2 regions of the Cronobacter sp. 153480017-3 genome follow, and region 1 is predicted to be linked to the other one. Evidence: predicted binding sites of a transcription regulator. Region 1 holds the regulator's gene; the other holds the start of a gene.
The links. The regulator Fur, encoded in region 1, represses iron uptake genes when iron is present. The targets are predictions, from matches to a motif close to ATAATAATGAGAACNACTATCAA.

Region 1 (4,421 bases):
GCATTTGCATCCAGTGAATAGAGTGTAGACAGCACCAGCATAAAACGATTGACCGCGCGTTTTTGTTCGGCGTATTCATCCGATAACAGTAGCTCACGCATGGCTCGCACGCGGTCGCGCGCCGGGTTCACTGGCTTTTCAGGCTCAGCGGCGGGCGCAACAGGGGCGGGAGTCTCTGCTTTGGCGGGTGTAGCGGCTAACTGCGAGGAGGCGGAAAATTTCAACATGCGCCGTAAAATGTCGGACGCGCTTTCGCCAATATGCAGGGTGTGGCTGGCAATGTAGCGATACAGCTCGTCATCAACTTCAATCGTTTTCATCTTAATCCAGTGCGATATCTTTTCTGAATACAAGTCGTTGGGAGTATAAAGTTAAAACCCAACAGCGGATAGCGTCAAACCAGGAAGGCCGCAAAAGTCGGAATTAACTGGAACCTTGCAGCCGGGCGGCAGAATGGTCAACATGATAACCTAACCTGTCAGTCGCCAAAAAAGAACTTTGCCATGAAATTAAATACCCGCACGCAATCTGCGCAACAACCGACTCAAAATACACCGATTGTGTTAATTCACGGGCTGTTTGGCAGCCTGGATAACCTAGGCGTGCTGGCTCGCGATCTGGTGGCCGATCATGACGTTGTGCAGGTTGATTTGCGAAACCACGGGCTTTCCGGGCGCAGCGAGACGATGGATTATCCGGCGATGGCGCAGGATATTCTCGAAACGCTGGATGCGCTGGGGCTGAATAAGGTGATTCTTATCGGTCATTCAATGGGCGGCAAAGCGGCAATGGCGGTGACCGCCCTCGCGCCGGCGCGCATTGAAAAGCTGGTGGCGATTGATATCGCGCCGGTGGATTATCAGGTGCGCCGTCACGATGAAATATTCAATGCGGTGAACGCGGTGAGCGACGCGGGCGTTACCTCACGCCAGCAGGCGGCGGAGATTATGCGCCAGCATATCCGCGAGGAAGGCGTGGTGCAGTTTCTGCTGAAATCGTTTATCGATGGCGAGTGGCGCTTTAATGTGCCGGTGCTGTGGAATCAGTATTCGCATATCGTCGGCTGGGAAACGGTGCCTGCCTGGCACGGCCCGGCGCTGTTCATTCGCGGCGGCGCGTCGCCTTATGTGGAAGAAGCGCACCGCGAAGCGCTGCTCTCACAGTTCCCCAAAGCCCGCGCGCATGTGATTGCGGGTGCAGGCCACTGGGTGCATGCCGAAAAACCGCAGGCGGTGCTGCGCGCGATTCGTCGTTTTCTGGAAACTGATTAAAAACAGACCGACCGGCGCCGTCGCGCGCTGGATGCGTTGGCGCGCTTCGCTCCCTGATGTATGATGGCGCGCTGAAATACCGCCGGGCTCCGCCACGGCAGCCTGTTTCCCCTGTCTATACTCATACCATGGCAAAAGAACAAACGGACCGCACAACGCTCGATCTCTTCGCGGATGAACGCCGTCCGGGCAGACCGAAAACCAATCCGCTGTCGCGCGACGAACAGCTGCGCATCAATAAGCGCAACCAGCTTAAGCGTGACAAAGTTCGCGGGCTTAAGCGCGTGGAGCTGAAGCTGAACGCCGACGCGGTAGACGCGCTGAACCATCTCGCGCAGGCGCGCAATATTAGCCGCAGCGAGCTGATAGAAGCGATGCTGCTTGCGCAGCTGAAAGCCTTGCAGGAGTAAGGTCTGGTCTGAATTTTACCCAAAAGGACCGGGCAATGTAGCAGAGAGTGCACCCGGCGCCTGATAGCGTTTCCGCACCTTCTTCTGTTCTGCTATGATTGCCCTATCTGTGGGCGTTATGCCAGCACCATCACATTTAGATTCAAGAGGTTATTCTTCTTATGGCAATCGTAGGCATCTTTTTCGGCAGCGACACCGGCAATACCGAAAATATCGCAAAAATTATCCAGAAACAGCTCGGGACTGACGTTGCTGAAGTGCATGACATTGCTAAAAGCAGCAAAGAGGATCTGGAAGCATTCGATATTCTTCTGCTTGGCATCCCGACCTGGTACTACGGCGAAGCGCAGTGCGACTGGGACGATTTCTTCCCGACGCTCGAAGAAATTGACTTTAACGGCAAGCTGGTGGCGCTTTTCGGCTGCGGCGACCAGGAAGATTACGCAGAATATTTCTGCGACGCGCTGGGCACCATTCGCGACATCATCGAGCCGCGCGGTGCGACCATTGTTGGCCACTGGCCGACCGAAGGTTACCACTTTGAAGCTTCTAAAGGCCTCGCTGATGACGACCACTTCGTTGGTCTCGCGATTGACGAAGACCGCCAGCCGGAACTGACCGCGGAACGCGTTGAAAAATGGGTCAAACAGGTGTCCGAAGAGCTGCATCTGCAGGAAATCATCAACGCCTGATGATAAGCGGCGCGGGCACCGTTCCGCGCCGTTTGATAGATAAAAGCAATGAAAATAATTGCTACAAATTTTTAACTTTCCCTCACTACGCTGTACAATGGCTTTCTTAATTATCAGGCTCTCCACGTGAAAAACGCTGGCTGGCCCACGATTTTTAAGCCCTTTTTTGCCGGACGCTTGCGGTTTTCATTTAGGCATGTCAGTTCTATAATGAGACGCATTCATCTTCGGCGTATCCGATGTATCGCTCCCTTCCGGAGCGAGTCGTTAAGCAACAGGACAGATTCCGCATGACTGACAACAATACCGCATTAAAGAAGGCCGGCCTGAAAGTCACGCTTCCTCGATTAAAAATCCTCGAAGTGCTGCAGGAACCGGTCAATCATCATGTCAGTGCGGAAGACCTCTATAAGCGTCTGATTGACATGGGTGAAGAGATTGGCCTTGCCACGGTCTATCGCGTACTTAACCAGTTCGACGATGCCGGCATCGTCACTCGTCACAACTTTGAAGGCGGTAAATCCGTTTTCGAGCTGACGCAACAGCATCATCACGATCACCTGATTTGCCTCGATTGCGGCAAAGTGATCGAATTCAGTGATGATTCTATTGAAGCGCGTCAGCGTGAAATCGCCACGCGCCACGGCATCCGCCTGACCAACCACAGCCTCTATCTGTACGGTCACTGCGCCGATGGCGACTGCCGCGAAAATGAACACGCCCACGAGGCTGGCGGGAAATAACGCTCGCTATACTGCATTATCCCAGGCCGACATTTGTCGGCCTTTTTATTGCCTGAAACCCCTTTAACAAAAATATAGATGTATTTTTTTAGATAAAATTTGAAAACTAGAGTGTTTTAATACAGCGCACAATGCTTAATTAAACCACATATATTTTTTTAAATCGAAATTCAGAAAAGATAAATATCTTTATCACTCAATCGGTTAGAGATGAGATTATCCCTGTTTTTCCTTTTCTGTTCTCTGCCCCTTATTGCAGCCATAAAAAAGCATCCATTAAGATACAGCAACGATTTAATTTTATTTTATTAAGGTAACCAACATGGTCTTACCCCCTAAACCGCTTGCTGAGATTTACCGTATTGCGGATATTTTTAATAGCTACGGCAACTGGTCTCGTGCAGAGAAAAATACGCTGATCCCGCTTCGGGACGGGGAGATCTGCATCATTCGTGGCGGTCAGTTCTCTCTGATGCGCCAGAGTGACAGGCTGTTGCTGGAAAAAAGCAGCGCACCCTCTGTGCTGGGACTGGCGAGGAATTTAGGCAAAACTCAATTCGCCAAATTACAGGCTGATTCCGAATGCCATTACCAGTTAATTCCTTTTGATTATTTCATTCAGGAAATTGAGAAAAATCACTGCCAGTTACATCTGCTTATTTTGTCCTCATGGTTTATTAATATGCTTTGCTATCGCGAAGAAATTATGATGGGACGAAACAGCTACAGCATGATTAAAGCGAATATCGATTGTCTCGCGACAATGGATGAGTTCATGCGTAACCGGATTAACGTGGCCGACTATATCGTTAAAAAAACCAATCTTTCCCGCAGCATGGTGATGAAAACCCTTTCTCAGTTGCGCGGTGCGAAAAATATTGAGATAAGCAAAGGCAAACTGGTTGCGGTTCACCATCTGCCTGAATCGCTGTAGAGAGAGCGCCCGCTCATAAGAAAGCCAGCCCGGAGGCTGGCTTTTTATTGCGTTAGGGCTGTACGTTATCCACGCGGCTGTAACGTTTACCGTCGCTGCTCACGCTTCGTACCTGTACGGCACCCGTCACGCGTGGCGGCTTCGCATCATCGTAGCGCTGCCAGTGCGCGCCGCCATCAGTCGAGTATTCCATGCCGACACCTGGCAGACTGACGTTCATCTGCAACACGCCGTCGTGAATGCGCGCGCCCGGCACCGGCAGGCGGAATTGCACGCCCGCTTTTTCAAGCTTCGGCAGCTCACGGCTGCCCGCCAGGTTCGCAAAGCGCGTCCAGTCATCATGCAGCGCTTTTACATCCACCTGATGGGTT
Region 2 (4,421 bases), on a different contig from region 1:
GGAGGCGCTGCCGCACCTGAAACCGGGTGCCAGCATTATCACCACGTCATCCATTCAGGCGTATCAGCCAAGCCCGCACCTGCTGGATTACGCGTCCACGAAGGCCGCTATCCTCAACTACAGCCGCGGGCTTGCCAAACAGGTAGCGGAAAAAGGCATTCGCGTGAATATCGTGGCCCCAGGCCCTATCTGGACGCCGCTGCAAATCTGCGGTGGTCAGCCGCAGGAGAAAATCCCGCAGTTCGGCCAGCAGACGCCGCTTAAACGCGCAGGCCAGCCGGCAGAACTGGCGCCGATTTATGTCTATCTGGCAAGCCAGGAATCGAGCTATGTCACTGCCGAGGTTCACGGTGTCACCGGCGGCGAGCACCTGAGTTAATCTCTTTCAGATGGGATAATAAAAAAGCGCGGCTTATGCCGCGCTTTTTCTTTGGCTGAAGGCGTAAGCGTTACTTCGCTTTCGTCACTTCCTGTCCGACCAGGCCGATTTTCAGATAGCCCGCCTGATGCAGCGTGTCCATCACGTTCATCATGGTTTCGTAGTCGACGGTTTTATCCGCGCGGAAGAAAATCGTGGTGTCTTTCTTGCCGCCGGTCTGGGCGTCGAGCGCGCTAATCATCGAATCCCGCGTCACCGGATCGTTGCCGATAAACATCGTTTTATCCGCCTTCACCGACAGATAGACCGGTTTTTCCGGGCGCGGCTGCGGCTGGCTGGACGCCGCCGGCAGGTTCACCTTCACATCGACCGTCGCAAGCGGTGCCGCCACCATAAAGATAATCAGCAGCACCAGCATCACGTCGATAAACGGCGTGACGTTAATTTCGTGCATTTCGCCGTTATCATCGAGATTTTCGTTAAAACGCATCGCCATAGGATTAACCTAAACGCAGTTTCTGAGCGGTACGCACCGGCTGCGCCTGGGCGCTCGCCTCGAGATCCAGATCGCGGCTTTGCAGCAGCAGTACCTGGGCTGCCACATCGCCAAGCGTGGCTTTATAGCTGCCGATAGTGCGCGCGAAGATGTTATAGATAACCACCGCCGGGATAGCGGCGACAAGACCGATGGCCGTCGCGAGCAGCGCTTCGGCGATACCCGGTGCTACGACCGCGAGGTTGGTGGTTTGCGACTGCGCGATGCCGATAAAGCTGTTCATGATGCCCCACACGGTGCCGAACAGACCCACAAACGGCGAAATCGCGCCGATGGTCGCGAGATAACCGTTGCCGCGCCCCATGTGACGCCCTGCCGCCGCCACGCGGCGCTCAAGGCGAAAGCCGGTGCGCTCTTTAATACCTTCGTTATCTTCGCTGCCCGCCGAGAGTTCACGCTCATTCTGCGCTTCTTCAATAAGGCGCGCGCTCAGGCTTTTCGGGCCGAAACGTTCGGCCATTTCACGCGCGTCGTCCAGCGTGCGGGCACCGGCCAGCTCCTGCTGTTCGCGCTTAAGGCGGCGTTTGTGGCCAGACAGCTCAACGCTTTTACTGAAGAAAATCGCCCAGGTCACGACGGACGCCAGAATGAGGCCAATCATGACGATTTTCACCACGATGTCGGCATGCTGATACATGCCCCAGACGGAAAGATCCGTCTGCATCAAATTATTTCCCACTGTGCATCTCCAGGACGAAAGTCACAAAACTGCTCACAATGATATCAAAATGACATCGAATTGATAGTAGTTCTCATTAGTATTTGCATGGTGTGCCAGCGCGAAATTTTTTTCTTTGCGCTCAGACAGGAAAGGCGTTCAGATGACGTTTTTTCATCTTGGACGCCAGAATAAAAACAGCGCGAGGCGATGGCGATTTTCCGTGGTAACGTAGATTTAGACATCCAGACGTTCAGACAGGGGAAAGCCATGACCGACAAACACATTGAGACGGCGCTGGTGCAGGCCGGGCGCGCAAAACGTTACACGCAAGGCTCGGTAAACAGCGTGATTCAGCGTGCCTCATCGCTGGTGTTTGACAGCGTGGCCGCGAAAAAGCAGGCCACCGCCGGGCGCGCACAGGGCGAACTGTTTTACGGGCGACGCGGCACGCTGACGCATTTTTCGCTTCAGGAGGCGATGTGCGAGCTGGAAGGCGGCGCGGGTTGCGCGCTGTTTCCGTGCGGCGCGGCGGCGGTCGCCAACACGATTCTGGCGTTTGTCGAACAGGGCGATCATGTGCTGGTGACCAACAGCGCGTATGAGCCGACCCAGGATTTCTGCACCAAAATTCTCACGAAATTCGGCGTCACTACCACCTGGTTCGACCCGCTGGCGGGCGATGGCATTGCAAAGCACCTTCAGCCGAACACCAAAGTGGTGTTTCTGGAATCGCCCGGCTCCATCACGATGGAAGTTCACGACGTGCCCGCGATTGTCGCGGCGGTACGCCGCGTCGCGCCGGATGCCATAATAATGATGGACAACACCTGGTCGGCGGGCATTCTTTTTAAGGCGCTCGATTTCGGCGTCGATATCTCGATTCAGGCAGGCACCAAATATCTGGTGGGGCATTCGGACGCGATGATAGGCACCGCGGTTGCCAACGCCCGCTGCTGGGACACGCTTCGCGAGAACGCTTATCTGATGGGCCAGATGGCGGACGCCGATTCCGCGTATGTCACCAGCCGCGGCCTGCGTACGCTGGCGGTGCGCCTGCGTCAGCATCATGAAAGCGGTCTGCGCGTGGCGCAATGGCTGGCGGCGCACCCACAGGTGGCGCGCGTCAATCACCCGGCGCTGCCGGGCAGCAAAGGCCATGAATTCTGGAAGCGCGATTTCAGCGGGGCCAGCGGCCTCTTCTCTTTTATTCTCGACAAACGCCTTAGCGATGAAGAGCTCGCGCATTATCTCGATAATTTCGCGCATTTCAGCATGGCCTATTCGTGGGGCGGCTATGAGTCGCTGATCCTCGCCAACCAGCCGGAAGAGCTTGCAGCGATCCGTCCGGCGGGCGGCGTGGACTTCACCGGCACGCTGGTGCGTCTGCATATCGGGCTCGAAAACGTTGAAGATTTAATCGCCGATCTCGACGCGGCCTTCCGTCGTATCGCCTGAAGTGAAAAAAAACCGCGTTATCCCAGGAAAAGAGAGGGTTTGTTGAACCTGTAGTGCAGATGTAACGGCCCATTTAGAGGTACAATAAGGCAATTCCGCTGTTCCACAGGATCTCCCATGGCTGTTATCCAGGATATTATCGCTGCGCTCTGGCATCACGATTTTGCCGCGCTGGCGGACCCGCACATTGTCGGCGTGGTCTGGTGTGTGATGTTTGCCACGCTGTTTTTAGAAAATGGTCTGCTGCCGGCGTCGTTTCTGCCGGGCGATAGCCTGCTGCTGCTGGCGGGCGCGATGATAGCGCAGGGCGTCATGGATTTTGTGCCGACGCTTGTGATCCTCACGAGTGCTGCCAGCCTCGGCTGCTGGCTGAGCTATGTCCAGGGAAGATGGCTTGGCAATACCCGCGTCGTGCGCGGCTGGCTCGCGCAGCTACCGGCGAAATACCATCACCGCGCCACCTGCATGTTCGATCGCCACGGCCTGCTGGCGCTGCTGACCGGCCGTTTCCTGGCGTTTGTGCGCACACTGTTGCCGACGATGGCAGGCATCTCCGGGCTCTCTAACCGTCGCTTCCAGATCTTCAACTGGCTGAGCGCCGTGATTTGGGTCGGCGTGGTGACCGGCTTTGGCTATGCGCTCAGCATGATCCCGTTTGTGAAACGCCATGAAGATCAGGTGATGACCTTCCTGATGATCCTGCCCATCGCGCTGCTGGTCATCGGCCTGCTTGGCGCGTTGCTGGTCGTATTAAAGAAAAAAACGCAGTAAGTCTTTCCGGGCGGAGCGCAGGCTCCGCTCACGACAGCGCGCGCAGGCGCGCGGCATCCTCTCCCGGCGTCACCCCGAAATAGCGTTTAAATTCACGGCTGAACTGCGACGCGCTCTCATACCCCACCTGCATCGCCGCTGCGCTGGCCTTCATGCCGTTATGCGCCATCAGCAGCCGTGCTTTCTGCAACCGCCAGGTTTTCAGGTATTGCAGCGGCGAGGTGCTGGTCACCGCTTTGAAATTATGGTGAAACGCCGAGACGCTCATGTTGGCTTCCGCCGCCAGTTGCTCGACCGTCAGGCTTTCGGCGTAGCGGGTTTCGATGCGCCTTATCGCGCGGCTTATCAGGCTGAAATGCGTCTGGCGGCTTACCAGCGCCATCAGCGCCCCGCCGCCCGGCCCTTTCAGCACGTGGTAGAGAATTTCACGCACGATCTGTTTGCCAAGAATGCGCGCATCCAGCGGCTGCTCTAACACTTCCAGCAACCGCTCGACGGCGCAGAGAATGTCATCGGTCAGTACGCCGGAATTAATCCCGCACGAGCACGGCGCGGGCCGGAAATGATCATCCTCGCCAATCTCCATCACCAGCGCCTGA

Region 2: exbB (tol-pal system-associated acyl-CoA thioesterase) is a predicted target of Fur. The motif match lies at 1,675-1,697, and genes of this name have one in related genera.

The regions. Positions count from the first base shown of each region.
Region 1 is NZ_JBSEYN010000002.1:151,487-155,907, reverse strand. Features, by position in the region: gene seqA (replication initiation negative regulator SeqA) at 1-320, opposite strand, end outside; gene ybfF (esterase) at 504-1,271, shown strand; gene ybfE (LexA regulated protein) at 1,400-1,681, shown strand; gene fldA (flavodoxin FldA) at 1,843-2,373, shown strand; gene fur (ferric iron uptake transcriptional regulator) at 2,664-3,116, shown strand; gene ACUW6V_RS05190 (helix-turn-helix domain-containing protein) at 3,439-4,050, shown strand; gene ACUW6V_RS05185 (beta-N-acetylhexosaminidase) at 4,103-4,421, opposite strand, start outside.
Region 2 is NZ_JBSEYN010000003.1:374,315-378,735, forward strand. Features, by position in the region: gene ACUW6V_RS09610 (SDR family oxidoreductase) at 1-379, shown strand, start outside; gene exbD (TonB system transport protein ExbD) at 450-875, opposite strand; gene exbB (tol-pal system-associated acyl-CoA thioesterase) at 880-1,614, opposite strand; gene metC (cystathionine beta-lyase) at 1,864-3,051, shown strand; gene yghB (DedA family general envelope maintenance protein YghB) at 3,169-3,822, shown strand; gene ACUW6V_RS09635 (AraC family transcriptional regulator) at 3,851-4,421, opposite strand, start outside.